DNA from 2 places in the Pedococcus aerophilus genome. Region 1 is predicted to be linked to the other one. Evidence: riboswitches for the same ligand, from Rfam matches in the RefSeq annotation. Region 1 holds a riboswitch; the other holds the start of a gene.
The links. Region 1 has a riboswitch for S-adenosylmethionine ahead of metX (homoserine O-acetyltransferase MetX). Riboswitches for the same ligand answer to the same signal wherever they lie in the genome.
Positions count from the first base shown of each region.

Region 2: it holds a riboswitch for S-adenosylmethionine, as region 1 does, so the genes downstream of both, ABD286_RS15480 (aminotransferase class V-fold PLP-dependent enzyme) here and metX (homoserine O-acetyltransferase MetX) in region 1, are expected to answer to the same signal.

Region 1 is NZ_BAAARN010000001.1:813,118-828,164, reverse strand. It holds gene ABD286_RS03830 (PAC2 family protein) at 226-1,149, shown strand; gene ABD286_RS03825 (DUF1206 domain-containing protein) at 1,251-2,048, opposite strand; gene ABD286_RS03820 (DNA polymerase) at 2,117-3,874, opposite strand; gene ABD286_RS03815 (S8 family serine peptidase) at 4,055-5,581, shown strand; gene ABD286_RS03810 (SufE family protein) at 5,716-6,150, opposite strand; gene ABD286_RS03805 (sulfurtransferase) at 6,177-7,094, opposite strand; gene ABD286_RS03800 (EcsC family protein) at 7,189-7,902, shown strand; gene ABD286_RS03795 (YkvA family protein) at 7,912-8,355, shown strand; gene ABD286_RS03790 (DUF4192 domain-containing protein) at 8,553-9,959, shown strand; SAM riboswitch class IV at 10,056-10,166, shown strand; gene metX (homoserine O-acetyltransferase MetX) at 10,182-11,318, shown strand; gene ABD286_RS03780 (universal stress protein) at 11,387-11,788, shown strand; gene ABD286_RS03775 (RNA polymerase sigma factor) at 12,021-13,640, shown strand; gene ABD286_RS03770 (transglutaminase TgpA family protein) at 13,731-15,047, opposite strand, start outside.
Region 2 is NZ_BAAARN010000004.1:187,682-202,728, forward strand. It holds gene ABD286_RS15460 (dihydrofolate reductase) at 1-184, opposite strand, end outside; gene ABD286_RS15465 (thymidylate synthase) at 240-1,031, opposite strand; gene dapA (4-hydroxy-tetrahydrodipicolinate synthase) at 1,189-2,079, shown strand; gene ABD286_RS15475 (ribonuclease J) at 2,076-3,761, shown strand; gene ABD286_RS15480 (aminotransferase class V-fold PLP-dependent enzyme) at 3,817-5,301, opposite strand; SAM riboswitch class IV at 5,344-5,456, opposite strand; gene ABD286_RS15485 (FtsK/SpoIIIE family DNA translocase) at 5,886-8,663, shown strand; gene ABD286_RS15490 (multidrug effflux MFS transporter) at 8,707-10,059, shown strand; gene ABD286_RS15495 (hypothetical protein) at 10,172-10,810, opposite strand; gene ABD286_RS15500 (hypothetical protein) at 10,848-11,252, opposite strand; gene ABD286_RS15505 (response regulator) at 11,346-12,023, opposite strand; gene ABD286_RS15510 (DUF4118 domain-containing protein) at 12,020-14,656, opposite strand; gene kdpC (potassium-transporting ATPase subunit KdpC) at 14,705-15,047, opposite strand, start outside.

The DNA of each region.
Region 1 (15,047 bases):
GTTTCATCTGAACAGTAGGCCGTGGCGGTCCATTCCCGCAATCTGTTTCCGTGTGATGGTCGGTCTGTTCCGGCACCGTGATGCGTGTCCTGGACTGTCCTGGACTGTCCTGGACGGGCCGCGCGGAATCCCCTGCCATCCTGAGGTGTTGGCACTGACGTACCACCGACCACGGAGGTACGCACCGCAGGCGCACCACCCGAGAACCCCACCGCTGGAGTCATCGTGCAGAACCCATCCGAGCTCTACCACTTCGAGACCGACACCGACCCGCAGGAGCTGCGTGCCACCGTCATGGTCGTCGCGCTCGGCGGCTTCATGGACGCCGGCCACACCCAGCGGCTGCTGACCGACCACCTCCTCGCCACCTCCGAGTCGACGGTCGTGGCCGCCTTCGACACCGACCAGCTGATCGACTACCGCAGCCGTCGGCCCACGATGGTGTTCGACACCAACCGGTGGCTCAGCTACGAGGACCCCTGCCTCGCTCTGCACCGGCTGGCCGACCGCGACGGCACGCCGTACCTGCTGCTCACCGGGCCCGAGCCGGACTTCCAGTGGGAGCGCGTCACGGAGGCGGTCCGCCAGCTCGTCGTGCTGCTCGGCGTCGACCTCGTCGTCACCGCGCACGGCATCCCCATGGCCGTCCCGCACACCCGGCCGATCGGCCTGACGTCGCACGCGACCGACCCGCGCCTCGTCCCGCCGCAGGACAACCCCTTCGGTCGTATCGAGGTGCCGGGCAGCCTCTCGTCGCTGCTCGAGCTGCGGCTCGGCGAGTCCGGTCACGACGCGATCGGGTTCGCGGTCCACGTGCCGCACTACCTCGCCCAGGCGGAGTTCGCCGACGGTGCCGTGACCGCCCTCAACGCGATCACCGGTGCCACAGGCCTGTCCCTGCCCACCGACGACCTCATGGCGCAGGCCGGTCTCAACCGGGCGGAGATCGCCCGCGAGGTCGAGGGGTCCGAAGAGGTCACCCAGGTGATCGAGGCCCTCGAGCGCCAGTACGACACCTTCAGCGAAGGCCGCCAGAAGCCGAGTCTGCTCGCCACCGACGTGAGCGAGCTGCCGTCGGCCGACGAGATCGGTGCGGAGTTCGAGCAGTTCCTGCGCGACGTCTCGGACGACGGTCCGTCCCAGGACTGACCCGCGCTGCGACGCACCGCGCACGAGGCCCCCGGCGACTGCCGGGGGCCTCGTTCTCTGCGGGGGGTCGTGGGTCCGCCGTGGCGGACGGGTTTGGCGCGTCAGACCTTGGCGTACCGGGCGCGAGCGAAGCTGTAGACGCCGAAGGCTGCGAACCCGAGAGCCATGACGACGAGCAGTGTGGTCCCGAAGGACTCGTCCCGCAGCGACTTGAGCGCGCCGTCGAGGCCACTGGCCTCCTTGGCCTTCTTGTGGAACCCGGCGGCGGCGAAGAGGAACCCGACGATGACCAGGGCGACACCCTTGGCGATGTAGCCGACCTGTCCGGCCCGGGTCGCCCAGGTGCCGGGGTGTCCGGCGAGGTCCTCGAGGAACTTCTTCGTGGCGCCCTTGTAGACGTGGTAGATGCCGACGCCGATGACGGCGAGGCCGATGATGATGATCAGGACCCGGCCACCGGGCTTCTCCAGGAGGCTGGCGGTGAAGTCGACGCTCTGCTTGCGGCTGTTGCTCTCCTTGCCGCGCGCGAACCCCAGGGCCGACCAGGCGAGGACGAGGTAGAGGACGGCCTTGCCGCCGGCCTTGGCACGACCGCCCCAGGCGTCGGCGTCGTCGCCCGGGTGCCCGACGATCGCATCGGCCACCTGCCAGATCGCCAACCCGAAGAACCCCAGCACGCTGATCCACAGGGCCAGCTGGCCCGCGCCGTTGCCCGCCAGCGACGACAGGGCGCCGCTCTGGTCGGCGCGACCGGTCTTGCCGAGCGCGACCTGCAGCGCGATCCAGCCGATGAGGAGGTGGAGCAGCCCGCTGGTCGCGTAGCCCACCCGGGCCGCGGTCTCCAGCGCCGGGTGGTCGGACGCCTCGGAAGCCGCTCGCTTGACGTCGTGTTCATCCATGGGGGACACCTAACCACCAATGGGGGCGCCCCACGGGGACACCACCGGATTGTCCCGCTCGTCCTTCCCTACTCCTTGGCCTCGGACCAGCGGCGGATGACGGAGGCGTCGGCGACGAACCGCACCTGCGTCGACCCCGTCCACCGGCGGGCGCTGTCGTCGAGGGCCGCGACGACCCGCGCCCTGGCCTCTTCGGCGTGTTGCTCCGGCACGTGGACGAGTAGCTCGTCGTGCAGGCAGAGCACGATCTGGGCGCCGAGGTCGCGGGTCGTGGCACGCACGGTGGCCGCCCACGCCTTGAAGAGCTCCGCCGCGCTGCCCTGGATGACCGCGTTGCGGGCGAACCGGCCCCTCGCGGCGTCGTGGGCGGCAGCTCCCTCGACCGGGACGTCGGACAGCACCTGGTCGAGGCGGATGAGGCGTCCCCCGTAGGTGCGCAGCGGCTCGCGCCGCACCCCCGCGGCATACGCGCCGTCGAGGTAGCCCATCGCCACGGGGTAGGCGCGCTCGAGGCCCTTGAGGGCCTCACCGGCGGCGCCGCTGCGCTGGCCGTACATCGCGGCGAGGACGGCGATCTTGGCGACCGGCCGGTCCACGCCGAGCGTCGCGGCGACCGGCGCGTAGAGGTCGTCGGCCCGGGTCGCCGCGGCGAACGACGCGTCGCCGGCCACGACGGCCAGGACGCGCGGTTCGATCTGGCCGAGGTCGGCCCGGACGAAGACGTGGCCGGGGTGCGCCGCGACCGCAGGACGCAGCGCGGCGGGCAGGTTGTGCAGGCCGTTCTGCGCGGTCATCCGCCCCGCTGCGCCGTCGCACGCGGTCCACCCGCCCCGGAGCCGGTCGTCGGGGCCGACGTGGGTGTCGAGCCAGGTGTGGCCGTACGTCGTCGCGATCCGCTCGGCCTTGCGCCATTCCAGCAGCGCGCCGACGACGGAGTGCGTCTCCCGGAACGGCTCGAGCACCCACTTGCGGGTGTTGGGCACCACCACCCCCACCGAGGCCAGCAGCTCACGCACCTGCACGGGGTTGCGCAGGTCCGTGGACTCGCGACCGGGGGTGTGGGCCAGCACGGCGGCGTCGCGCCCGGCCCGGATCCTGCGGGCGTCGGCCTCGTCGGTGGGGCGTGCCCCGGCACTGGCCTCGATGAGCTCGCGAGCCACCTCCCGGTCGATGGGCAGGCCGTCGCGGGTGAGCTCCACGCAGAGGTATGCCGCGGCCGACTCGGAGTGGGCGGCGGCGACGCTGCGGGGGCCGAGCCGGTCGAGGGCCGCGGCCTGCGCGGTGGCGCAGTCCAGGGCGGCCCTGCCCCAGGCCACGAGGGCCTCGTCGGTGGGCCGCCACTGCGGCGAGCCCGCGTCGGGCACGAGGTAGCCGTCCGGCCGGACGACGACGTCGACCGGGTCGTCATCGGTCGCGTGGAAGTCGAAGAGGTCTCCTCGCGACGCCGGCGGGAGGCCGCCCCGGTCCAGGCCGTGGGCCGCGGCCCAGGCGACCTGGGGAGACGCGTCCCACCCGCCGAGGAGCAGTCGGTGGGCCTCGGCGACGTCCCAGCACCGGGCCACGGGCACGCGGGCGGCGACCAGGGGTGCTGCGTCGATCCCCGCAGCCCACCACGTGAACCGTGCCGCTCCCGCCTCGACGAGCTCGGCCACCCTGCGGACCGCCTCACCCAGTGGCAGCACCACGGCGGCGTCCACCGCGGGGTGCACGCCTGCGTCCACGGATCCCCCCGGACCGGCCGGCGGGCGGACTGCCGCGCCGTCCGCCGGGACGATGGCCGCCCGGGCGTCGGGGGAGGTCACGAACGCGACGAGGGGAGCAGCCATGGCGGTCGTCATCCTGTCAGGCCCCACCGACGGTCCGGCACGAGCACCGAGCGGCAGGGAGGTCCGGTGAACGATTGAAACGCTTCCAAAGCCCCATGTGTCGGACCTTTCGGGCACAGTGCCACAGTGCCCCGATCCGCAGGGCGCTTGCACGACACCCCCACACCAGGAGGATTCCCGATGTCCGTACGGACTCACCGACCCCACCGGTACGCCGGCGCGGCGTTCGCCGCCTCGGCCGCGCTGCTCGCCAGCGCGATGCTCGCGTCAGGGAGCGCCAGCGCGGCGACGACCGCCGAGGACGCCTCGACCCCGGTGCCCGTCGTCACCACCGACGGCAAGCTCATGAGCTACGTCGTGAACGCCAAGGTCGCCAACCCCGGCCAGACCGCGCTCGTCGAGAAGGCCGTCAAGGCCTCCGGCGGCGTCGTGGTCCAGTCGTGGCCGCAGATCGGCGTCGTCATCGCCCACTCCGACCGCGGCGCGTTCCGCACCGACGTCGTGAAGAACGGCGCCAACGCCGTCAAGTCCGTCGGCGCGAGCCGCACCGCTGCCGTGACCGAGGGCACCCCCACCGACCTCAGCGCCTCCTGGGGCAAGGGTGCGTCGGGGTACAAGCAGGGCCACGCCAAGCCGGCGAACGGCGACCTCTCCGGTGCCACCGAGAACACCACGGCTCCGGTCGCGGACCCGCGTGAGGGTGAGCAGTGGGACATGACCGCGATCAAGGCCGACCAGGCGCACCGGATCACCGACGGTGACCGCTCGGTCGTGGTCGGCGTGCTCGACAGCGGCATCGACCCCGACCACCCGGACCTGCAGGCCAACATCGACGTCGCCGACTCGGTCAGCTGCGTCGACGCCGGCCGCCCGGACACCACCCCCGGCGCCTGGGCCCCCACCACCTCCGACCACGGCACGCACGTCGCCGGCACGATCGGCGCCGCCCGCAACGGTGTCGGCATCGTCGGTGTCGCCCCCGGCGCCCGGATGGCCTCGGTCAAGGTCGTCAACGACGACGGCTTCATCTACCCCGAGTACGCCATCTGCGGCTTCGTCTGGGCCGGCCAGCACAAGATGGACGTCACCAACAACAGCTACTACATCGACCCGATGATGTACTGGTGCGGTGACCAGCCCGACCAGGCTGCGGTCCTCGAGGCCGTCGGCCGCGCGGTCGCCTGGTCGACCAAGCAGGGCGTCGTCCACGCCGCTGCCTCAGGCAACGCCGCCACCGACCTGTCGAACAACACCACCGACACGTCGAGCCCCAACGACACGACGCCGATCGCCCGCACCATCGACGAGGGCTGCCTCGACATCCCGGCCGAGCTGCCCGGCGTCGTGACGGTCTCGGCGACGACCAGGACGGGTCAGCTCGCATCGTTCAGCAACCGCGGGCTCGGCGTCATCGACGTCGCCGCCCCCGGCCGCACGATCCTGTCCACCGTCGTCGCCAACAACGGCTACGGCACCAAGAGCGGCACCTCGATGGCCTCCCCGCACGTCGCCGGTGTCCTCGCGCTGATGAAGTCGGCGCACCCGGACTGGACGCCCGCCCAGATGGTCGCCAAGCTGCGCGCCCAGGCCGTCGACCACGCCTGCGCCCCGGCCGAGAACAACGGTGGACCGGCGTGCGTCGGCCCCGAGGCCGACAACAGCTACTACGGCGAGGGCATCGTCGACGCCCTCGCCGCGGTGCGCTGACCGACCTCCGCGTCGGCACCACCCACCCGCAGCACCCGCACACCGCGAAGCCGCGGTCCCCGAGAGGGGGCCGCGGCTTCGCCGTGCACCACGCGCCATACGCAGTGGTGTGCCGGTGGTGACGGAAAGCGTTGCTAGGACTGCGACTTCAGCGCAACCTGGCGCTTGATCCGGCTGAGCATGCCCACCATCCCGCGCAACCTCAGCGGGGAGACCGCCTCACCGAGGGAGAACTGGTACGGCGCCACCTCCGGCACCGCGAGCACCTCCGCGACGCTGAGGCCGTCGAGGCCCTCGTGCAGGATCCCTGCGAAGCCGCGCGTCGTCGGCGCCTCCTGGGGGGCCGAGAAGAACAGGTGCACCGGCCGTTCACCCGGGGTGTCGCGGGGCTCGTCCCCGACCTCGACGGCGAGGAAGATCGGCGACTGGCACTCGTGCACCTGCTCCATGGAGTCCAGCGACCCGGCATACCGCTCGGGCAGCTCGGGCAAACCCTCGCTGAACTCGAGCAGCAGCTGGAGCCGTTCCGGAGCGGTGAGCTCGGCGAAGTCGTCGGCGATCTCGCGCATCGCCGACGGCAGGTCGACGCTGTCGGTCACTTCTGGGCGCCCTGCTCGACGGGGATACGCACCGAGTTGCCCCACTCGGTCCACGAGCCGTCGTAGTTGCGGACCTGGTCGAAGCCGAGCAGGTGGGTGAGGACGAACCAGGTGTGCGAGGAGCGTTCCCCGATGCGGCAGTAGGCGATCGTCGCGTCGGTCGGGGTCAGTCCCTGCTCGGTGAGGTAGATCGCCTCGAGCTCCTCGCGGGACTTGAAGGTGCCGTCCTCGTTGGCCGCACGGGCCCACGGCACCGACCGCGCGCCGGGGATGTGTCCGCCGCGCATCGCCCCCTCCTGCGGGTAGTCGGGCATGTGCAGCAGCTCGCCGCTGAACTCACCGGGGGAGCGGACGTCGACCAGCGCGCCACCGAGGTGGGCCAGGACGTCCTCCTTGAACGCGCGGACCGGCGCGTCGTCCCGCTCGACGACCGGGTATGCCGCGTCGCCGGTGAGTGGGGACACCTGCGGCACGTCCTTGGTCATCTCCCGGCCCTCGGCCACCCACTTGGCGCGGCCACCGTCGAGGAGGCGCACGTCCTCGTGGCCGAAGAGCGTCATCACCCACAGGGCGTAGGCGGCCCACCAGTTGTTCTTGTCTCCGTAGATGACGACGGTGGTGTCGCGGCCGACCCGGCGTGCGGACATCACGGCGGCGAACTGCTCGGCGTCGACGTAGTCGCGCATCACCGGGTCGTTGAGGTCCTGGTGCCAGTCGAGCTTGAGCGAACCGGGGATGTGGCCGGTGTCGTAGAGCAGCACGTCCTCGTCGGACTCGAGGACGACGATGCCGTCGGGTCCGCCGACGGCGCCGGCCCCGACCTGCTCGGCCAGCCACTGCGTGCTGACGAGTCGTTCGGGGTGGGCGTACGCGGCGAAGGTGGACTCGGTGGACGGTGCGGTGGGGTCAGCCATGCTCCCAAGGCTAAACCTGCTGGTCGCGGAGCCGCGTGGCAGGATGGCGAGAGAGCTTCGTACCGTAGCTGACGACGACATCAGGGAGTACAGCGTGGCGTTCCTCGGGTTGGGCAAGGACGAGCCGGAGGTCAAGACCTCCGCTCTCGAGCAGGCCAGGGCCGGCAAGGAGGACTCGGGGATGCTCACGAACGCCGTGACCGGGCTTGTCGAGAACCTCCTGGACGTGGGCATCGACGGCCGCGGGCGGTTCGACTCCGCGCAGAAGGTCGCCGACGTCAAGCGTGCCGAGCGCCCGGACGCCGAGGACGCGATCGACGCAGTCGTCCGTGGTCACCTCAAGCTCGCCGCCGCCGGTGGTTTCGTCACCGGGCTCGGTGGCTTCATCACGCTCCCCGTCGCGCTGCCCGCGAACGTCGTCGAGTTCTACGTCGTGGCCACCCGCATGGTCGCCTCGATCGCGTCGCTGCGCGGGTACGACATCAAGCAGCCCGAGATCCGTTCGGCCGTCCTGCTGACCCTGGTCGGGGCCGACGCCGACGACCTGCTCCAGAAGGCCGGGGTGATGGCGACCGGTCGGCTGTCCAACCTCGCCGCCCAGCGCCTGCCCGGACCGGCGCTCATGGTCGTCAACAAGGCCGTGGGCTTCCGCCTGCTGTCGACCGCAGGGAAGAAGACGCTGACGCGGTTCGGCAAGGGCGTGCCGGTCATCGGTGGTGTCGTCGGTGCCGGTCTCGACAGCTACCTCCTCAAGCGGATCGCCGTCCACGCCCGCCACGAGTTCCCCAAGAAGACCACCGGGACCTGAGGAGCAGACATGGCCGTGAACCGCCTGGGAGCCCTGCGCTCCATCGCCACCGCACTGCGCACCGCGCTCCGTCCCGGGTCGCCGGGGCTGGGCGAGCGCTTCGTCAGCTTCCCGCGGCTGGTCAGTGCGACCCTGCGGGGGGACTACCACGGCAGCACGCGCGGTCGGTTGTTCATGATGGCCGCTGCCGTCCTGTACATCGTGTCGCCGATCGACCTCGTTCCGGAGGCGTTCCTGTCCGTCCTCGGCCTCGCCGACGACGCCGTCGTCGTGTCGTGGCTGGCGGCGGCCTTCGTCAACGAGACCGAGAGCTACCTGCGCTGGGAGCGCACCGTCCGCGGCACCGCCCATCCCACCGGCAGTGGCGGCGCAGGGTATGGCGCCGGGCCGGCTCCCGACGCCGGCTCCACCTCGCCCGGGGGCACCACCGTCCCGGGTCACGTCGTCCGCTGACCCGGGACGGCGGCCGGGCCGTCGTCACGGGCGATCCGTCGTCACAGCCGATCCGTCGTCACAGCCGATCCGTTGTCACAGCCGATCCGTCATCACAGCCGGGGCGTCGTCCACAGTCGAGTGGATCCTTAAGCGGTGTCCACAGGCTGGTGACGGCGCCCTCGGCGTGGGCGATGACGCGCGGCAGCGTGGGCGCCATGGAACCCATCCGTCTCGCCGGACCCGCTGACGTCCTGGCCGTCCTTCCCTACCAGCTCGGCTACCACCCGAGCGACTCCCTCGTCGCGATCGCGTTGCGGGACCGCCAGATCGGGCTCGTCGAGCGCATCGACCTCCCGCCTGACGCGGCCGTCCCCGAGGCGTGCGCCGCCGTCGTCCCGCCCCTGGTGCGCGAGGACCCGGACGGGGTCCTGCTCGTCGGGTACGAGTCGAGTCCGGGCGCGGCCCTGCCGCTGGCCGACGCGGTCCGCGACGACCTCGTGGCCGCGGGCGTGCAGGTCCTCGACCGGCTCGTCGTCCGTGCCGGCCGGTGGTACGCCCCGGACTGCGACACCGGCTGCTGCCCGACCGAGGGACAGATGCAGGAGGTGCCTCGTGACGCACCGGCCGTGGCCCAGTTCGTGGCCCTGGAGGTGTCGCCACTGCCCGGGCGGGAGTCCTTGGCCACCCTCGTGGCCCTGGATCCCGAGCGCGCCGGACCGGTGGCGCAGGCGCTCGCGGGGCTCGGTGCCCGGTCCGACGGGCGGGCCTTCGGGCAGCGCGCCGTCGACGTGCACCGGCTGCGGTTCCTGGCCACCTGGGCGAAGCTGCTCGACGTCACCGACTCGGCGTGCGACGACACCTGCGACGCCACGGACGGCGACGCCACGGAGCACGTCGCCAAGGACGATGTCGCCACGGACCACGTCGGTGCCGGCCAAGGCGCCATCGGCGACGACGTCCTCGGTCCGGCCGGTGCCGACCGCGCGTGGAGCGGTCAGCTGCTCACCCCGGACGAGGTGGCGCTGCTCGTGGTGAGCCTGCGCGACGTCGAGCTCCGTGACGGCATCATCGCGTGGATCTGCCCGGGCACCCTGCCGCTCGACGTCGTCTCGCCCGACCTCGCCGACGCGCTGCACAGCTGCCTGCCGCAGCCCGCCTGGGAGCCGGTCGTCGGCTCCGTCGACCCCGCCACCCGGGAGCGAGGCGCGGCGCCGGACCTCGGTGGCTCGGGACGTTGGTCGGAGCCTCGCCCGACAACCCGCTCCGCACGTCGTCGGGCGCGGGCTCGACGTGCGGGCCGACGTGACGGCTCTCGTCCCGACAGCACCGAGCAGACCGTGGTGGCCGGTCGGCGCGTGCTCGCCAGGCTGCAGACAGCGGTCCGGGCGGTGCCCGACGAGGAGGCGGCCGCGTTGCTGACCGTGCTCGCGAACCTCGCGTGGTGGCTCGGCGACGGCGCCCTCACCAGGGTCGCCCTGGACAGGGCCCTGGAGCACACACCGGGGTACCGCCTCGCGGTCCTGCTCGAGCGCATGGTCGACCTCGGGGTCCGTCCGCGCGCCGAGCGGGGTCGCCCAGCATCGTCGGGGACCAGTGCGCTGGGTGGTGGGCTCTCGGCGTGACCGGCAGGGGGCCGCCCGGTGCGGGCACCCGATCGTTCTGGTCCAGTGTCCGGACGAGCCGGACAGGCGCGGGACCGGCTCGTATGATGGGCGTCAGGTGATGAGTCCCAGCGACAAGCCCCGGCTGGCTGGGCGGCAACCCTCCTCGCGGTGGGGTGCCCCGGGTGAGGACCGGGCCGACCCAGATCTGGGCGGCAAGCGCGATGCCACAGGAGCACTCTCATGACCACCACCTCCCGACCCCCGACGACCTCCGGGGCCTGGCGCGGCGGGGACCCGGTCGGCGACCGGAAGTTCATCGGCCTCGGAGCGGTCGAGCTCGAGCGTGGCGGTGTGCTGCCCGACGTCACCCTGGCCTACGAGACCTGGGGCGAGCTCAACCCGGCGCGCGACAACGCGATCCTCGTCGAGCACGCCCTCACGGGCGACAGCCACGTGACCGGCCCGTCCGGCCCCGGGCACCCGACCCCCGGATGGTGGCACGGCCTCATCGGGCCCGGCTGCCCCCTCGACACCGACCGCTTCCACGTGGTGGCTGCCAACGTGCTCGGCGGGTGCCAGGGCAGCACGGGGCCCGCGTCGCCCGGACCGGATGGTCAGCCGTGGGGGAGTCGTTTCCCGTTCGTCACGGTCCGCGACCAGGTCCGGGTCGAAGCCCTGCTCGCCGACCGGCTGGGGATCGACCGTTGGAGCCTGGTCCTCGGCGGATCGATGGGTGGCATGCGCGCCCTCGAGTGGGCAGTGACGCACCCGGAGCGAGTGGCGTCGGCACTCGTGCTGGCCAGCACCGCGTACGCGTCCGCGGAGCAGATCGCGTGGTGCCAGGCCCAGCTCCTCGCGATCCGCAGCGACCCCCACTTCCGCGGGGGCGACTACTACGACCAGGAGACCGGGCCCGACACAGGCCTGGGGATCGCCCGGCGGATCGCCCACGTGACCTACCGCAGCGAGGTCGAGCTGCACGAACGCTTCGGGCGCTCGCCGCAGGGCGAGGAGGACCCGTTGGGCGGTCGCGGCCGTTACGCCGTGGAGTCCTACCTCGACCACCACGCCGGCAAGCTCGCAGGCCGCTTCGACGCCAACTCCTACGTCGTGCTGACCGAGGCGATGAACTCCCACGACGTGGGCCGGGGTCGTGGCGGGGTGGAGTCTGCCCTGGCCCGGGTCACCGCGGACCTCACCGTCGTCGCGGTGGACTCCGACCGGCTCTACCCGCCGCGGCTGTCCCACGAGGTGGCTGCGGGAGTGCCGGGGGCCCGCCTGCACACCGTGCACTCGGACTACGGGCACGACGGCTTCCTCATCGAGCTCGAGCAGGTGGGCGCCGTGGTGCGGCGCGTCCTCGGAGACCCTGCCTGACCGGGGGATTTCCGATAGCGTCGGGCGGGCGGTCACTGCCGCAGCTGTCGACGAACGAGGAGGTTCCCGTGGCCATCGTTGTGGGGTATGTCCCGACGAAGGAAGGGCGAGCAGCGCTACGACGCGCTGCGGACGAGGCGCTGCTGCGCAAGTCCAAGCTCATTGTCATCAACTCCAACCGTGGAGGCCGGGACTACGACAGCGACGAGGCCCAGCGGTTCGAGACCGACCTGGTGCGCGTCCAGGGAGAGCTCGAGGAGCAGGGGCTGGAGCACGAGGTGCGCCAGCTCGTCCGAGGCAACGAGCCGGCCGAGGACCTCATCGCGGTCGCCGAGGCCGAGCAGGCCGAGTTCATCGTCATCGGGCTGCGCCGCCGCACGCCGGTGGGCAAACTGATCCTGGGGTCGAACGCCCAGCGCATCCTGCTCGACGCGTCGTGCCCCGTGCTGGCCGTCAAGGCCGACGCCTGACGGCTCGAGAGCTGGCGAACAGGGCCCTGCCGGGCCCGATTTCGTGCGGGAATGCGGGATTGCGGGCCTTGTCGTTTTACAATGTCCAGAACGAGGTCGCACCGAGTCCCCAGCGGGCTCATCCGGTCCGACCTCGGCAATACTTCCGCCCCCGCAGTTGTTGTCGTAGGCATGCCCCGCCATGCCCGTGATGGCGTGCGCCGTGCCGCGATCCCGCGACGAAAGGTAGTCCGTGTCGCCTGTGTCCAAGAAGGCTGCGAGCCCCGCACCATCTCTCCCCACCGAGTTCACCCACCCAGCCCTGCAGCAGCTGCTGATGCAGGGCCGGACCAACGGCTCGGTCGACAGCGCTGCCCTGCGTGAGGCGCTGGAGAGCGCCGAGGTGCCGCCGAAGCGGATGAAGGTCGTGCTGCGTTCACTGGACGAGCAGGGCATCACCGTGACCCTGGACGCCGTGACCGCCTCCCGTGCCGTCGCTGCGACGACGACCCGTCGCACCGCCACGGCCTCGGCGAAGAAGACCGCTGCCAAGAGCACCGCCACGAAGGCTGCCGCCAAGCCGGCCGCCTCCGAGGACAAGCCGACGGCCAAGACGGCCACCAAGGCTGCCGCGAAGACGGCGACCAAGGCCGCTGCCAAGGCGACGACGACCGCGAAGGCCGCCGCTGCTGCGGCCGAGCCGGCCAAGCCCGCCGCCAAGAAGACCGCGGCTGCGAAGAAGGCTGCTGCCAAGGCAGCTGCCGGTGACGCTCCCGCCGACGGCGAGGAGACCACGGACGCCGAGCCGACCGACGTGGTCGAGTCCGAGCTCGAGGACGTCGTCATCGAGGACGAGACCGACGACAAGAAGAAGGACGGCGAGGAGGAGGAGTCCTCCTCCGGCTTCGTCCTGCGCGACGACGACGAGGACGACGCCCCGGTCCAGCAGGTCGTGACCGCCGGCGCGACCGCCGACCCGGTCAAGGACTACCTCAAGCAGATCGGCAAGGTCGCCCTCCTCAACGCCGAGCAGGAGGTCGAGCTCGCCAAGCGCATCGAGGCCGGCCTGTTCGCCGAGGAGCGCCTCAACTCCGGCGACAAGATCGACATGAAGCTCAAGCGTGAGCTCTGGTGGATCGCCCAGGACGGCAAGAAGGCGAAGAACCACCTGCTCGAGGCCAACCTGCGCCTCGTGGTCTCGCTCGCCAAGCGCTACACCGGTCGCGGCATGCTCTTCCTGGACCTCATCCAGGAAGGCAACCTCGGTCTGATTCGTGCGGTCGAGAAGTTCGACTACACCAAGGGCTACAAGTTCTCGACCTATGCGACGTGGTGGATCCGTCAGGCCATCACCCGCGCCATGGCCGACCAGGCCCGCACCATCCGCATCCCGGTGCACATGGTCGAGGTCATCAACAAGCTGGCCCGCGTGCAGCGCCAGATGCTCCAGGACCTCGGGCGCGAGCCCACCCCGGAGGAGCTCGCCAAGGAGCTCGACATGACCCCGGAGAAGGTCGTCGAGGTCCAGAAGTACGGCCGCGAGCCCATCTCCCTGCACACGCCCCTCGGTGAGGACGGTGACAGCGAGTTCGGTGACCTCATCGAGGACTCCGAGGCCGTCGTCCCTGCGGATGCCGTGAGCTTCACGCTCCTGCAGGAGCAGCTGCACTCGGTCCTCGACACGCTCTCCGAGCGTGAGGCCGGTGTGGTCTCGATGCGCTTCGGCCTGACCGACGGCCAGCCGAAGACCCTCGACGAGATCGGCAAGGTGTACGGCGTGACGCGCGAGCGGATCCGCCAGATCGAGTCCAAGACGATGAGCAAGCTGCGGCACCCGAGCCGTTCGCAGGTCCTGCGCGACTACCTGGACTGACGTACGTGGACTGACGACGACGAGAAGGGGCCGTGGACGATGTCCACGGGCCCTTCTCGTCGTCCACGCGCCATACGGGGCGACGGGTGGTCAGCCGCGGTCGGCGCGCCGCTCCTGCCAGCGGTCCCAGGGGGAGCGCAGCACGCGGACAGCGTGGTCACGACGTTCGCGCCACTCGAGGAGCCCGTCGCTCGGCCACCAGACGGCCCGCATCCGGTCCTTGCGACGGCGCACCCCCGAGACCGCCTTGACGACGTGCTCGGTGTCGGGGCGGACGTCGGCGAGCGTCGTGCCGGGCGGGGCGTAGCGCGAGCGCTCCACCCCGTCGACGACCCTGCTGAGGGCCTGCGACTGCTCACCCTCGAGGTAGGCCTCACGCTGGTAGAAGCGGCCCGCCTGTCGTGGGGTGCTCCCGCGGGGAGGTATGACGCCCAGGTCACCGAGGCGCTCGACCATCGCCTGCCACTCGATCTCGACCCTGGTGGCCTCGTCCGGGGCCTCCTTGAGCCGTCGGCGCATCCGGGCGCGAGCGGCGAGCGGCACGGCCATCGACCCCAGCGCACCGACGACCAGTCCGAGCAGCACCCACAGCAGCACCGTGCGGGTCTGCGGTCCGAGGATCGAGGTGGTGTCGTCCTGCGTGCCCGAGGTCGTCGTCGGGTCCTCGGCGCCGGGGTCGTTGGCGCCGTCGGCCCGGGTGTTGGAGGAGGCCGAGCTGCTCGAGCTGGCCGTCGACGACGGGTCGTTCGACTCAGGGGTGGTCGGTGCCAGGGAGTAGGGCGGGGCCACGGTGTTCTGGGTGCCCGACGGGGTGGGCTCGAACCGCAGCCAGCCGACCCCCTCGAAGAAGAGCTCGGGCCAGGCGTGGGCGTCGGAGGCCCGCACGGTGTACGTGCCGCGGTCGGCCGTGCCGGGCAGGAAGCCGATGGCCATCCGGGCCGGGATTCCGCTCTCGCGAGCCATCATCACCATGGCGGTCGCGAACTGGACGCAGTAGCCGACCTTGGTCCGCAGGAACAACGAGATCGCGTCGGGGCGCTCGGACTGCCCGAACTCGTTGGTCACCGTCTCGGGCAGCTCGAGGGAGTAGCTGAACCCCCCGCTGGTGCGCAGGTAGGTCTGGATCGCCCGGGCGGCCTCGATGCGGCTGGCGCCGTCGGGGACGACCTGGTCGACGAGCTCACGGACCAGGGGCTCGGACGACGGGTCCACCTGCAGCTCGGGGGGCAGCAGCGCGCCGGTGGCACCCTGCACCGGCTGGTCGAGCGTCTCGGCGGCCGGGTTGAGCGCGAGGTAGTTGAAGCTGTACGAGCTCGCGGTCCGGTTGACGCTCGCCACCGACGTCTGGCGGTCCAGGCCCCACGCGACGCCGTCGAGGTCGCCGGAGACGAGCGGCGTCGGCGCCGC
Region 2 (15,047 bases), on a different contig from region 1:
TGGTGCGGCGACCGGGCAGGACGCGGCCGATGGAGTCGAACGTCTTGCGCCCCATGATCATCGGGTGCCCCATCGTGGTCCGCTTGAAGAACGCGAAGTCCTCGGGCAGGTGCCACGGCATGTCGTTGTGGGCGCCGATGACACCGTTGCTCCCGACCGCCGCGATGAGGGTCACGTTCGTCATGACGACAGGGTATGCCGTGCGGAGCCTGCTGCTGCCGGACCGGGAGGCACCCGGCTCAGACGGCGATGGGTGCCTTGATCGAGGGGTGGGCCTCGTAGCCGACGAGCTCGAAGTCGCCGAGGTCGAACTCGTCGATCTGCTTGCCCTGGGCGATGACCATCCGCGGCAGGGGGAGCGGTTCACGGGTGAGCTGGAGCTTCGCCTGCTCGACGTGGTTGGAGTAGAGGTGCGCGTCGCCGAGGGTGTGCACGAAGTCGCCGGGCTCGAGGTCGCAGATCTGGGCGACCATCATCGTCAGCAGGGCGTACGACGCGATGTTGAAGGGCACGCCGAGGAAGATGTCGGCCGAGCGCTGGTAGAGCTGGCAGGAGAGCTTCCCGTCCGCCACGTAGAACTGGAACATCGTGTGGCACGGGGGCAGGGCCATCGAGTCGACGTCGGCGACGTTCCACGCCGAGACGATGTGGCGCCGGGAGTCGGGGTTGGTGCGGATCGCCTCGATGACCTTGGCGATCTGGTCGACGTGCCCGCCGTCGGGGGTCGGCCAGGACCGCCACTGGTAGCCGTACACCGGGCCCAGGTCGCCGTTCTCGTCCGCCCACTCGTCCCAGATCGAGATGCCGCGCTCCTGGAGCCAGCGGACGTTGGAGTCGCCGCGCAGGAACCACAGCAGCTCGCCGATGATCGACTTGAGGTGCAGCTTCTTGGTCGTGAGGACGGGGAAGCCCTCCGAGAGGTCGAAGCGCATCTGGTAGCCGAAGACCGAGCGCGTGCCCGTCCCCGTCCGGTCGGACTTGTCCGTCCCGGTCGTCATCACGTGGTCGAGGAGGTCCAGGTACTGCTGCACGACGGAAACCTAACACCGGGGTCCGACGGGCCACGGCGCCATACCGAGGGGCGGTCCTGTCAACGATCCGGTCGCGCGGCACAGGGATCCCGCCAATGTGCGCGCCCCCGCGCGAGCGGGGCACAGGCCCGGCGCCGTGGAGCGATAGCCTGCGGGTATGAGCACAGCGTCACCGTTCCGTCGCCTCCTGACAGCCATGATCACGCCCATGCGACCCGACGGGAGCGTCGATGCCGAGGGTGCCAAGCGGGTCGCGCAGCACCTCGTGGACACCGGGCACGACGGCATCGTCGTCAACGGCACCACCGGTGAGTCCGCCACCCTCAGCGACGACGAGAGCCTCGAGATGGTCAGCCTCGTCGCCGAGGCCGTCGGCGGCCGCGCGGCCGTCGTCGCCGGCGTCGGCTCGAACGCCACCGCGCACAGCGTCGAGATGGCCGGGCGCGCCCAGCACGCCGGGGCGACCGGGCTCCTGCTCGTCACGCCCTACTACAACAAGCCCACCCAGGCCGGTGTCGTCGCGCACTGCCGCGCCGTCGCAGGGGTGACCGACCTGCCCGTGATGCTCTACGACATCCCCGGGCGCACCGGGATCCCGTTCACCTCGGACACCCTGCGCGAGCTGGCGTCCGTCCCGACGATCCTCGCCGTCAAGGACGCCAAGGGGGACGCGTGGGCGTCGACCACGGTGATGGCCTCGACCGACCTCGTCTACTACTCCGGGGACGACGCGACCACGTTGCCCTGGCTCGCCCTCGGTGCAGTCGGCACCGTGAGCGTCGTGGGCCACGTCGCCGGTCGGGAGTATGCCGCGATGATCGAGGCCGTCGACCGCGGCGACCTCGCGGCGGCCCGCGAGATCCACCACCGGCTCATCCCCGCCGTCGAGGCGATCATGAACACCTCCCAGGGCGCGATCATGGCCAAGGCAGCCCTCGTCGAGCTCGGGGTCATCGAGCACGCGACGGTGCGGCTCCCGCTGGTCGAGTCGCCGCCGGAGCACCTCGACCTGCTGCGGGCGGGGCTCAAGGAGTCGGGCCTGCTGTGAGCCACCCGCACCCCGAGCTGACCCTGCCGCCCCAGCTGGACCCGAACGGCGTCCGCGTCGTCGCCCTCGGGGGCCTCGGCGAGGTCGGCCGCAACATGGCCGTCATCGAGCACGCCGGGCAGCTGCTCATCATCGACTGCGGGGTGCTGTTCCCCGAGGACCACCACCCGGGCGTCGACCTGATCCTGCCCGACTTCGAGTACATCGAGGACCGGCTCGACCAGGTCCAGGCGATCGTCCTCACCCACGGACACGAGGACCACATCGGTGCCGTGCCGTACCTGCTCCGGCTCAAGAAGGACATCCCGGTCGTCGGCTCGATGCTGACGCTGGCGCTGGTCGAGGCCAAGCTGAAGGAGCACCGGATCACTCCCTACACGCTGGGCGTGAAGGAGGGGATGCGCGAGAAGCTCGGGGTGTTCGACTGCGAGTTCGTCGCGGTGAACCACTCGATCCCCGATGCGCTTGCGGTCTTCGTGCGGACGCCCGCCGGGACGATCCTGCACACCGGCGACTTCAAGATGGACCAGCTGCCGCTCGACGGCCGCCTCACCGACCTGCGCGCGTTCGCCCGCCTGGGGGAGGAGGGCGTCGACCTGTTCATGACCGACTCGACCAACGCCGAGGTCCCGGGGTTCACGACCCCGGAGAAGGACATCGCCCCGGCGATCGACAAGGTCTTCCGCGACGCCGAGCGCCGGATCATCGTCGCCTGCTTCTCCTCCCACGTGCACCGGGTCCAGCAGGTGCTGAACGCCGCCGAGAAGGCCGGGCGCAAGGTCGCCATGGTCGGCCGGTCGATGGTGCGCAACATGGGCATCGCCGCGGAGCTGGGCTACCTGCACGTCCCCGACGGCGTGCTCGTCGACGTCAAGAAGCTCGACAGCTTCCCCGAGCACCAGGTCGTCCTCATCTGCACCGGGTCCCAGGGCGAGCCCATGGCCGCGCTGTCACGGATGGCCAACCGCGACCACCGGATCGACGTGGGCCAGGGCGACACCGTCCTCATGGCGTCCTCGCTGATCCCCGGCAACGAGAACGCCGTCTACCGGGTCATCAACGGCCTCATGCGTCTCGGCGCCAACGTCGTCCACAAGGGCAACGCCAAGGTGCACGTCTCTGGCCACGCCAGCGCCGGCGAGCTCCTCTACTGCTACAACATCGTCAAGCCTCGCAACGTCATGCCGGTCCACGGCGAGTGGCGCCACCTCGTGGCGAACGCCGAGCTCGCCGTCCAGACCGGCGTCCCGCGCGAGCGCGTCGTGCTGGCCGAGGACGGCGTCGTCGTCGACCTCGTCGACGGCCGTGCGAGCATCGTCGGGGCCGTCGACTGCGGGTACGTCTACGTCGACGGGTCGTCGGTCGGCGAGTTCGACGAGGCGCTGCTCAAGGACCGCCGCATCCTGCGCGACGAGGGGTTCATCTCCGTCATCGTCGTCATGGACTCCGCGACGGGCAAGGTCGCGGCCGGGCCCGAGATCCAGGCGCGCGGCTTCGCCGAGGACGACGAGATCTTCAACCAGGTGCGTCCCAAGATCGAGCAGGCGCTCGCCGACGCGACCGGCAAGGGCATCACCGACTCCCACCAGCTCGAGCAGGTCATGCGCCGGGCGATCGGTGGCTGGGTCGGCGGCAAGATCCGTCGCCGCCCGATGATCATTCCGGTCGTCATCCAGGCCTGAGACGCGACCGAGCGAGGCCCGCGCCGGCGCGGGCCCCGCTCGGCCGGGTACGGACCTACCAGGGGCGGGCGGGGGAGAGGTCGCGGGTGTCCTCCACCGGCAGCCAACCCTCGGCCGTGGCCTCGTATGCCGCCTGCGGACCGTTCGCCGCCAGGTCGGCGACCGCGGCGAGCAGGCGCTGCACGTGCTCTGCCGTCGTGCCCAGACCGACACTGGCACGGATCGCGGTCCCGGGCGCCTCGCCATACGGGTCGTCGAGGAGGATGTCGACGCACAGGTGGGCGCAGAACTTCCCGTCCCGGACCCCGATGCCGTGCTCGGCGGACAGCGCCGCCGAGACGAGCGAGCTGTCGAGGCCGTCGATGGTGAACGTCGCGACGGCGACCCGCTCGTGGTCCTCACCGAAGAGCGAGTAGGTCTCCACCCCGTCGATGGCGCGCAACCCGTCGATGAGAGCCGTGCCGAGCGAGGTCTCGTGCGCCTCCACGGCCTCGGCCCCGGCGCGCAGGGCGTGGCACGCGGCGGCGAGGGCGACGGCACCGATGACGTTGGGGCTGCCGGCCTCGTGGCGCGCGGCACCGGTGTGCCACGTGACCCCGCGCTCGGTGACGGCCTTGGTGGCGCCGCCGCCGGCGAGGTACGGCGTCGCCGCGTCGAGCCAGTCGGAGCGACCGGCGAGGACACCGGCGCCGAACGGTGCGTAGAGCTTGTGGCCGGACAGCACCACGTAGTCGACCCCGAGGTCGGCGAGGTCGACGCGGCGGTGCGGGGCGTACTGCGCGGCGTCGAGGACGACACGGGCACCGGCCTTGCGGGCGATCGCGGCGAGCTCGCGGACCGGCCAGACCTCGCCCGTGACGTTCGAGGCGCCGGTGAGCACGACGAGGCGGTGGCGGCTGTGCCGAGCCATCAGGGCGGTACGCAGCAGGACGGCGGCGTCGGCGGCGCTGCCGGGGACGGGCAGGCGGGTGGTCTGGCGGTCCTTCCACGGGAGCAGGGCCGCGTGGTGCTCGGTCTCGAAGACGAAGACCTGGGTGTCGCGCGGAAGGGCGCGGGCGAGCAGGTTGAACGAGTCGGTGCTGTTGCGGGTGAAGACGACCTGGTCGCCGTCGCGGGCGCCGACGAACGTGGCGACCTCCTCGCGGGCCTGCTCGTACCAGGCGCTCGTGACCTTGGAGGCGTAGCCGTTGCCGCGGTGCACGGAGGAGTAGGTGCGCAGGGCGCTGTCGACGGCGGCCTTGACGCTGACCAGGGCCGGCGTGGAGGCGGCGTGGTCGAAGTTGGCGTAGTCGACCGGACCGTTCAGGGTCGGGACGACCAGGCCGGCGGAGACGACCGCTGGCAGGTCGACGGTGACCGGCTCCACCGCGTCCTGCACGGCCTCGCGGGCGAGCGGGACCGTCGCCGGGGCGGTGAGCGGGGGAACGGCGCGCAGGTGCTCGCGGGTGTTCTCACGGGCGTGGGCCAGGGGGGCGGTCCGGCGGAACGCGCGCTCCGGCGTGCTCTCGGGAGTGGTCGGGGGGGTGCTCGCGATCGACATGGAGGTCAGCTCCTGGGTCCGGTGGGACCCGGGCTGTGCTCGGGTCCGCGCTTGCCGGCTGCGTGTGCAGACGACCCGGTCGTCACCCGGAGCACCCCACCGCGGTGGAGGGTTGCTGGTCAGCAAGCCGGGGCTTTGCGCTGACACTCATGACCTTGGTCGTCGACGGTAGCGGCGGTTGGGCGACGTTCTCCACCAGGTGAACGGTCCTTCTCGCCATCTGAGACCTCGGGGAGGTCCCAGGGTCACCCGGGCGGGAGGGGCACCCGCTCGGGTCGCGATGGTTCAGACGTGCTGGCGGGACCAGCGCACACCCTGCCCCCGTGTCCTCGTGCGCATGCGCCGACGGTCGAACCCCGAGGGGACGACCACCGGTGCGGGGTCCCGCCAGACGCATGATCGAGCGTGACAGCGCAGCACGGGCATGGGCGGCCGTTCGCGGGCGCGCTGCCCGAACCGGTGGTCAGGTTCCACCTGTTCGGTGGAGCACCCGTGCTCCCGGGCGGGCCGACGACAGCAGATCGGTGCTGGTGGAACGCGTGTGACGCGTGTGTCCGGTGGGACCTTCGCGTAGCCTGCGGACCATGGCCACACGTCCGTCGACCCCGACGCGCTCCTCCTCCGCCGGGTCGGCGCGCAAGGGCACCAGCACCCGTCCTGCCAACCGCCGCACCGCCGCACCCCGCAAGCAGCCTGCGCGGGGCAAGGCCAGCGGGGGCGGCCTGCCCTTCCCGCTGCGTGCGGTCCGGGGCACCTGGATGGGGATGGCGCACGTCGCGGGGGGCGCGGTGCGCCGCGTCGGCAACGGCGCCCGGGACCTCGAGCCGGAGCACCGTCGCGACGGTGTCGGCTTCCTCCTGCTCGGCCTGGCGATCGTCGTGGCAGCCCGCGAATGGTGGGCCCTCGAGGGTCAGGCCGGTGACGTCATCCACGCCGTCGTGGCCGGGACCTTCGGGCGGGTCGCGTACGCCGTGCCCCTCGCCCTGCTCTACCTCGGCATCCGGCTCCTGCGCGCCCCGCAGGACGACGGCGCCAACTCCCGCATCGGGATCGGCCTGGCCGCCCTCGCCTTCTCCGCCTCGGGCCTGGCCCACGTCGCCGCCGGCATCCCTGCTCCGCCGGAGGGCGCCGACGGCATGCGCGACGGCGGCGGCATCATCGGCTTCCTCGCCTCGAGCCCGCTCGAGGCCGCCGTCTCGGTCTACGGCACCGTCCCGATCCTGCTCATGCTCGGCTTCTTCGGCCTGCTCGTCATGACGGCCACGCCGGTCCACATGATCCCCGAGCGCCTCGCCGAGCTGCGCGACCACCTCCTGCACCGCGGCCTGGAGCTCGACGAGCCCCTCGCCGAGGAGCCCGAGAAGCCCAAGCGCCGTCGCCGCGTCATCGAGCCCGAGGGCCCGCTCGACGGTGACGAGGCGTTCGAGAAGGCCGCGGTCGTCGTCCCTGACGGCAAGGACGGCCTGCGCCCCGGCCAGAAGCGCCCCACCGCCCCGGGTGTGCTCGCCCCCGGTTCGTCCGGTGCGGGTGCCGGTGCGTCTGGTGCCGGCGCCGCCCCGGTCGATGCTGCTGCGGCAGCCCTCGCCAAGGTCCGCCCGGTGGCCGAGAAGGTCGTCCTCGAGGCGCCACCGACCACCCCGCTGCCCCAGCGCGTGGAGCAGCTGGCGCTCGCCGGCGACATCACGTACACGCTCCCCGACAACGCCCTGCTCGAGCCCGGCTCGCCGCACAAGGCCCGCAGCGCGGCCAACGACCGCGTCGTCGAGTCGCTCACCCAGGTGCTCGACCAGTTCGACATCGACGCCCAGGTCACCGGGTTCAGCCGCGGCCCGACCGTCACGCGCTACGAGGTCGAGCTCGGCCCCGGCATCAAGGTCGAGCGCGTCACGGCGCTGTCCAAGAACATCGCGTATGCCGTCGCCTCGGCCGACGTCCGCATCCTGTCCCCGATCCCGGGCAAGTCCGCCATCGGCATCGAGATCCCCAACACCGACCGTGAGAAGGTCAGCCTCGGCGACGTCCTGCGCAGCCAGGCCGCCCGCGGCAACGACCACCCGATGGTCATGGGTGTCGGCAAGGACGTCGAGGGCGGCTACGTCATCGCCAACCTCGCCAAGATGCCCCACCTGCTCGTCGCGGGCGCCACCGGCGCCGGCAAGTCGAGCTTCGTGAACTCGATGATCACCTCGATCCTCATGCGCTCGACGCCCGACGAGGTCCGCATGGTCCTGGTCGACCCCAAGCGAGTGGAGCTCACGGCGTACGAGGGGATCCCGCACCTCATCACCCCGATCATCACGAACCCCAAGAAGGCCGCCGAGGCCCTCCAGTGGGTCGTGCGGGAGATGGACACGCGGTACGACGACCTCGCGCAGTTCGGCTTCAAGCACGTCGACGACTTCAACAAGGCGGTCAAGGCCGGCAAGGTCAAGCCGCTCCCGGGCAGCCAGCGGGTGATCCACCCGTACCCGTACCTGCTCGTGATCGTCGACGAGCTCGCCGACCTGATGATGGTCGCCCCGCGCGACGTCGAGGAGTCGATCGTCCGCATCACCCAGCTCGCCCGCGCCGCCGGCATCCACCTCGTGCTCGCGACCCAGCGTCCGTCGGTCGACGTCGTCACCGGTCTGATCAAGGCCAACGTGCCCTCGCGCATGGCGTTCGCGACGTCCTCGCTCGCCGACAGCCGCGTCGTGCTCGACCAGCCGGGTGCCGAGAAGCTCATCGGCCAGGGTGACGCGCTGTTCCTGCCCATGGGCTCGAGCAAGACGATGCGCGTCCAGGGCGCCTGGGTCACTGAGTCGGAGATCCAGAACGTCGTCAAGGCCGTCACCGACCAGCTCAAGCCCAACTACCGCGACGACGTCACCGTCGTCGCGGCCAAGAAGCAGATCGACGACGACATCGGCGACGACCTCGACCTGCTGCTGCAGGCGACCGAGCTCGTCGTGACGACGCAGTTCGGCTCGACCTCGATGCTCCAGCGCAAGCTGCGGGTCGGGTTCGCCAAGGCCGGTCGCCTCATGGACCTGCTCGAGTCGCGTGGGGTGGTCGGGCCGTCGGAGGGCTCCAAGGCCCGCGACGTCCTGGTCAAGCCCGACGACCTGCCCACGACGCTGGCGCTCATGCGCGGCGACGAGGTGCCCGACGCCGAGCCGGTGTTCGACGGCCAGGCGGTCGCGGCGTCGGCCGGGGGAGTGGAGCACACCGACGAGGTCCCGGTGGGTGCGCCTGCGCCGACCTACAGCCCCGGGTACGCCCCCGACTCCCGCTACGACAATGACCCCGTCGCGGCGCAGTACGCCGGCCGCGAAGAGGTCGAGGAGTCCGGCGACGCCTGGGAGCTGACCGGCCGCGACTGACCCCCTCGGAATGGATCGGGGTCCCGGTGGCGTTGGCCCCCTCGTGACCGCCGCGCCCCAGACCGTGACCGACGACCATTCCCAGAGCTTCCCCGACACCGCCGTCGCCACCTCTGCCGCCATCCAGCACGCCTCCGGCTCGACCCCGCCGCCTGCCCAGATGCCGCCCGCCCCGACGGGTCGCGCGTACCTGCGCTTCGTCCTCGTGCTCGGTGCGCTCATCGCCATCGGCCCGCTGACGATCGACACCTACCTGCCGGCCCTGCCCTCGATCACGCGCGACCTCGCCGCTACCGAGTCGGCCGTGCAGCTCACCCTCACCGGCATCCTGCTCGGTATGGGGCTCGGCCAGCTCCTCGTCGGCCCGCTGGCCGACGCGGTGGGCCGCCGACGCCCGCTCATCGCCGGTCTGGCCCTGCACATCGCCGCCTCGATCTTCTGCGCCTTCGCCCCGACCATCGAGCTGCTGACCGTCGGCCGTGTGCTCCAGGGCCTCGGCAACGCGGCGGTGGCCGTCGTGGCGATGGCCATGGTCCGTGACCAGTTCTCCGGCTCGGCCGCCGCGACCATGCTGTCGCGCCTCATGCTCGTCATGGGTCTCGCGCCCGTCCTCGCGCCGACCCTCGGTGGGGCCATCCTCCAGGTGACCTCGTGGCGCGGTGTGTTCGTCCTGCTCGCGATCGCCGGGACGATGATGGTGACGCTGGCGTCGTTCGCCCTGCGCGAGACGCTGCCGCCCGCCAACCGTCGCAAGCTCGCGTTCCGCCCGGTCGTCGCGACCTACGGCTCGCTGCTCAAGGACCGCACCTTCGTCGGCCTCGTCCTCATCAGCGGGCTGATGTTCGCCACCCTGTTCTCCTACATCGGTGGCTCGTCGTTCGTCCTGCAGGACATCTACGGGCTGAGCGTCGCGCAGTTCGGCCTGGTCTTCGGGCTCAACTCGCTCGGCTTCCTCACCGGGTCGCAGCTCAACCCGTTCCTGCTCAAGCGGTTCGAGGCCAGGGTGCTGGTGCGGGTCGGTGTCACCATCGGTGCCATTGCCGCCCTGCTCACCCTCGCCTCGGCTGCCACCGGGTTCGGCGGGCTCGTGCTGATCCTGACGCCGCTGTGGTTCATCCTCTTCGCCTGCGGCCTGACGCTGCCGAACACCCCGGCCCTGGCGCTCACGCGCCACGGCGAGGCTGCCGGCACCGCTGCGGCCCTGCTCGGCGCCTCGCAGTTCGTCATCGGTGGTGCGGCTGCTCCGCTGATCGGTGCGATGGGTTCGGGTTCTGCGGTGCCGATGACCCTGGTCATGGCGCTGACGGCGACGCTGGCCCTCGTCGTCGCCACCCTGACGCTGCGTGGTCGCCTCGAAGCCGCCGAGCCCGCCCAGCCGGCCGACGCCACGGCCTGACCGCCGGCGCACGGCAGCACCGCACTCCGGCCGCATGCTGGGCACGGAGCCCGGCCCCGCGCCATACCCCGGGTCTTTGAGCGCCTGACCACGTCCAGGCGTGGTCAGGCGCTCAAAGTCTGTCGGGGAAGGGGCGCACCGGGTGGCCGGGCTCGTGGTCGACCAGCGCTGCCTCGATGTGGGTGACGAGGCGGGCCAGCGGTGGCGGCACCTCTCCGGACCCCATCGCAGCCGCCAACGCCTCGGCGACGAGCTCCTTGCGCCCCGACGTGGTCCCGGCGAACCGGCGCAGCTGGTCGGTCACCGGCCGGCCGGTCCAGGTCGGCTGGCGTCGGAAGGTCGCGAACCGGTCGAGCAGCCCGAGCTCGGCGAGGACCTCGAGCACCCGCTTGGCCCCCAGGGCGCGGATCAGCTCGTCCTCGAGGTCTTCGTCGCACACGTGGAAACCGAGCTCGGCCATCTCGGCTGCACCGCCGACGGGATGGCCCACGGACTCCAGCGCCCGCGCGAAGAAGGACGCCTCCCCGGCGTCGCACAACCCCAGGATGCGCCGGGGAGGTGCGCTGGTCCCGTCTTGTTCGGCAGCCGTCGGGGGCGCGCCCACGAGGTCGGCGAGGTGCCGGCGGATGTTGGTGACCCCGCCCATGTCGACGAGCTCCACCGCCTCGCGGAGGCGCACGGGCAGCAGCGCGCGGACGGCCGCGACATCGCTCTGCCCCTCGAGGAGCACCACGACCCGCTGCGCCGGCATGGCCGCCAGCATGCCAGCGACGCCGTTCGGACGCCGCTCAGTTCCCGTCGAGGGCCTGGCCCCGGGCGCCGCGGGCCGCCGAGGTCTTGCAGTCGTCCTCCGTGCCGTTCGAGGCCCACTGGGCGACCAGCGCCCCTTGGCCCTGCGCGTTGGCCAGCGTCCCGAGCAGCCAGCAGGTCGCGGGGTCGGCTCCGCTGGGCGGGACGAACTGCGTCGACATCGAGACGGCGCTGCTCGTGTACTGCTCGACCTGGTCCAACCGGGCCTGCTGCCGGTGGTCCACCCAGACCAGTGCGAGGAGCAGCAGCACCGCGAGGGTGAGTGCGAACCCGCGCGAGATCGGCGCGCGCAGGCTTTCCGCGATGTCGAAGGCCGGAGGAGTCGGGGCGTACGGGTCCCGGCCCTTGTCGTCGTCACCGGTGCCTGGCTGGTGTCCTGACATGGTGCGTCCCCCTGCCTCGATGCGTGGTCCGAGGGTAGGGAAGGAGGCCACGCAGCGGGGAGGGAACGGCCCGAACTCGGGCGGACCCGGGCGTCATACCTCGAAGCGGTAGCCCTGACCGGGGTCGGTGACGAGGTAGCGCGGATGGGTGGGGTCGGGCTCGAGCTTGCGCCGCAGCTGGTTGGCGTACACGCGCAGGTAGTTGGACTCGCGGCCGTAGCCCGGACCCCACACCTCGTGGAGCAGGTCCTTCTGCGAGACGAGGTGCCCCGGTCGGCGGGCCAGCACCGCGAGCAGCCGCCACTCGGTGGGGGTGAGGCGCACGACGTCACCGCCGATGGTGGCGGTGCGCTCGGCGAAGTCGAGGTCGAAGTGCTCGGTGCGGACGGCGGGCGGGTGGTTCTCTCCCTCACCGCCGCGGCGCAGGGCGGCCCGGACCCGGGCCTGGAACTCCTCCATGCCGAAGGGCTTGGTGACGTAGTCGTCGGCTCCGACATCCAGCGCCTCGACCTTGTCGGAGGAGTCGGTGCGGGCGGAGAGCACGATGACCGGCACGGTCGAGGTCTGCCGCAGCCGGCGCAGCACGTCGATGCCGTCGAGGTCGGGCAGCCCGAGGTCGAGGACGACGACGTCGGGCGCGCGGTCCGCGACGGACTGGAGCGCCGAGCGGCCGTCGGCGACGGTCTCGACCTCGTACCCGCGGGCCCGCAGGCTGATCGCCAGCGTCCGTCGCAGGTGCGGTTCGTCGTCGACGACGAGGACCACGCTCATGCGGGCATCCTGCCATCGTTGCTGGTGGGACGCGGTGTGGAGGCGGACGGGTATGCCGCGGGCGCGCCCTCCGGAGCCACCTCGCCCTCGTGCCGGGCCGCCTCGCGCCCGTGCGCGCCCGGCTCGCGCGCGGGCGGGGTCGCGGCGCGGGGCAGCTCCAGGACGATGGTCAGTCCGCCGCCGGGGGTGTCCTCGGCGGTGATGGTGCCCTCCATGGTCTCCATGAGCCCGCGCGCGACCGCGAGCCCGAGGCCGACCCCTGACCCCCGCGGGGCGTCGTCGAGGCGCTGGAACGGGGCGAAGATCGCGGCCTTGGAGGAGTCGGGGACGCCCGACCCCCGGTCGACGACGCGGACCTGGAGCCGGTCGCCGGTGGCGTACGCCTTGACGACCACCTCCTGCCGGCCGCCCGAGTGGTGCAGGGCGTTCTCGACGACGTTGGCCAGGACACGGTCGAGCAGCACCTCGTCGTAGACGGCCAGGGGCAGGTCGTCCCCGCCTAGCACCCGGACCCGGTCGGGGTCGGACACCGCGGCCACCGTCCTGCGGATGGTCTCGAGCACCGAGCCCTCCGACCGCTGGGCCACGACGACCCCGCTCTGGAGGCGCGAGATGTCCAGGAGGTTGGCGACGAGGGTGGTGAGGGCGTCGGAGGACTCCTCGATCGTCTCGAGCAGGTCGGCCTCGTCCTGTTCGGAGAACGCCGCCCCCGGCTGCCGCAGCGTGGACACCGCGGCCTTGATGCCGGCCAGGGGGGTGCGCAGGTCGTGCGAGACGGCGCTGAGCAACGCTGTGCGGGCGCGGTTGTCGCGGGCGAGCGCACCGGCCTGGCGGGCCTGCTCGATGAGGTCGGCGCGGCGCAGCACCGCCTCGGCGTGCGCAGCGAACGCCGAGACCAGCCGCCGCTCGTCGGCGGCCAGCACCGGCCCGAACAACGCCAGGGTCGTCGTGTCGTCCACCGGCGCGAGCACCGCTGCGCGGTCGAGGTCGTGCACGTCGAACCCCGGCAGGGCCGCCACCACCTGCCACGGCTCGCGCACCGAGGGCCGCCGCACCAGCCCGGCGCTGGTGAGGTGGAACAGGTCCACGACCTGCTCCAGCAACGCCGTGAGCGGGTCCTGCTCGCCGAGCAAAGTCTGGGCCGAGCGCTCGAGGGCGAGGGACTCGCGCTGGGCCAGACGGGCCGCCGCGGCGCGGCGGTCGCTGAGGTGCACCGCCGAGGCGACCGAGACCGCCACGAGCAGGAAGACGAGCACGGCGACCGCGTTCTGCGGGTCGGTGATCGTCAGGGTGCCCAGCGGCTCGGTGAAGAACCAGTTGAGGCTGAGCGAGCCCAGGAGTGCGGACAGGACCGCGGGCCCCAGCCCGCCGGCCAAGGCGCAGCCGACCGTGAGGGCGAGGAAGAGCAGGACCTCGAGCGGCAGGTCGTGGGACTGGCGCGTGGCGATGAGGAGGGCGGTGAGTGCTGCCGTGCCGACCGTCGCCAGCAGCCAGCCCGCCCACCGGCGAGGGCCGCCGAGGGCACCACGACCGCGTCGCGACCGCCCGCGATGGGCCTGGTCGTGGGTGACGATGACGGTGTCGATGTCGGTGCCGGCACCCTCGACGACGTGGCTGCCGACGCCCCGGCCGCGCAACGCCTGCCACCAGGTGCGCCGGGAGGCCCCGAGGACGATCTGCCGGGCGTTCACGCCACGCGCGAAGTCGATGATCGCGGCGGCCGCGTCGTCGCCGGCCACCGTGTGGAAGGTCCCGCCGAGCTCGGCGACGAGCGTGCGGATCTCGCCGATGCTCTCCAGCCGTGCGTCGATGAGCCCGTCCGCCGGGGTCACGTGTGCGACGACGAGCTCTCCGCCGGCGCCGCGCCCCGCGATCTGGGCCCCGCGCCGTACCAGTGCCGCGGACTCTGGGCCCCCGGTCACGGCCACGACGACGCGCTCGCGCGCCGGCCACGAGTCGGTGATGCCCTGGTCGCGGCGGTAGCGCTCGAGACCCTCGTCGACACGGTCGGCCAGCCACAGCAGGGACAGCTCGCGCAGGGCCGTGAGGTTGCCCTCCCGGAAGTAGTTGGCCAGGGCGGCGTCGACCCGGTCGTGCCCGTAGATGTTGCCGTGGGCCATCCGCCGGCGCAGCGCGTGCGGCGACATGTCGACGAGCTCGATCTGGTCGGCGGTGCGCACCACCTCGTCGGGGACCGTCTCCTGCTGCCTGATGCCGGTGATGGACTCGACGACGTCGTTGAGCGACTCGAGGTGCTGGACGTTGACGGTCGAGATGACGTCGATGCCGGCGGCGAGCAGCTCGCGGACGTCCTCCCACCGCTTCGTGTTCCGGCTCCCGGGAGCGTTGGTGTGCGCCAGCTCGTCGACGAGCGCCACCTCGGGGGCTCGGGCGAGGAGGGCGTCGAGGTCCATCTCCCGCAGGGTGCTGCCGCGGTGCTCGACCTCGCGCGTCGGCACCACCTCGAGCCCCTCCAGGGCCTGCGCGGTGTGGGCCCGGCCGTGGGTCTCGACGAGGCCCACGACGACGTCGGTCCCGCGCTCGATCCGCCGGCGCCCCTCGGAGAGCATGGCGACCGTCTTGCCCACCCCGGGGGCTGCGCCGAGGTAGATGCGCAGCCGTCCGGGGGTCATGGGGCCATTCTTCCGTGGTCGGGTCCTCCGCAGGACATCGCCGTCGTCCTATCCCGCGGCGCGGGCCAGGGCCAGGTTGAGTTCGAGGACGTTGACGCGCGGTGCGCCGAGGTACCCGAGGACGCGGTCCTGCGTGTTCGCGTCGACCAGGCGCTGCACGACGGCGGTATCCAGCCCGGTCGCCTTCGCGACCCGCGGCACCTGGAGGTTGGCGTAGGCAGGGGAGATGTGGGGGTCGAGTCCGCTGCCCGACGCGGTCAGGGCGTCTGCGGGCACCGCGTCGGAACCCTCTGCGCGGGCGACCGCCTCCCGGCGCTCGGCGACGGCGGCGACCTGGTCCTCGCTCGACGCGGCGAGGTTGGAGCCACCGCTGCTGTCACCCGCGTAGTCG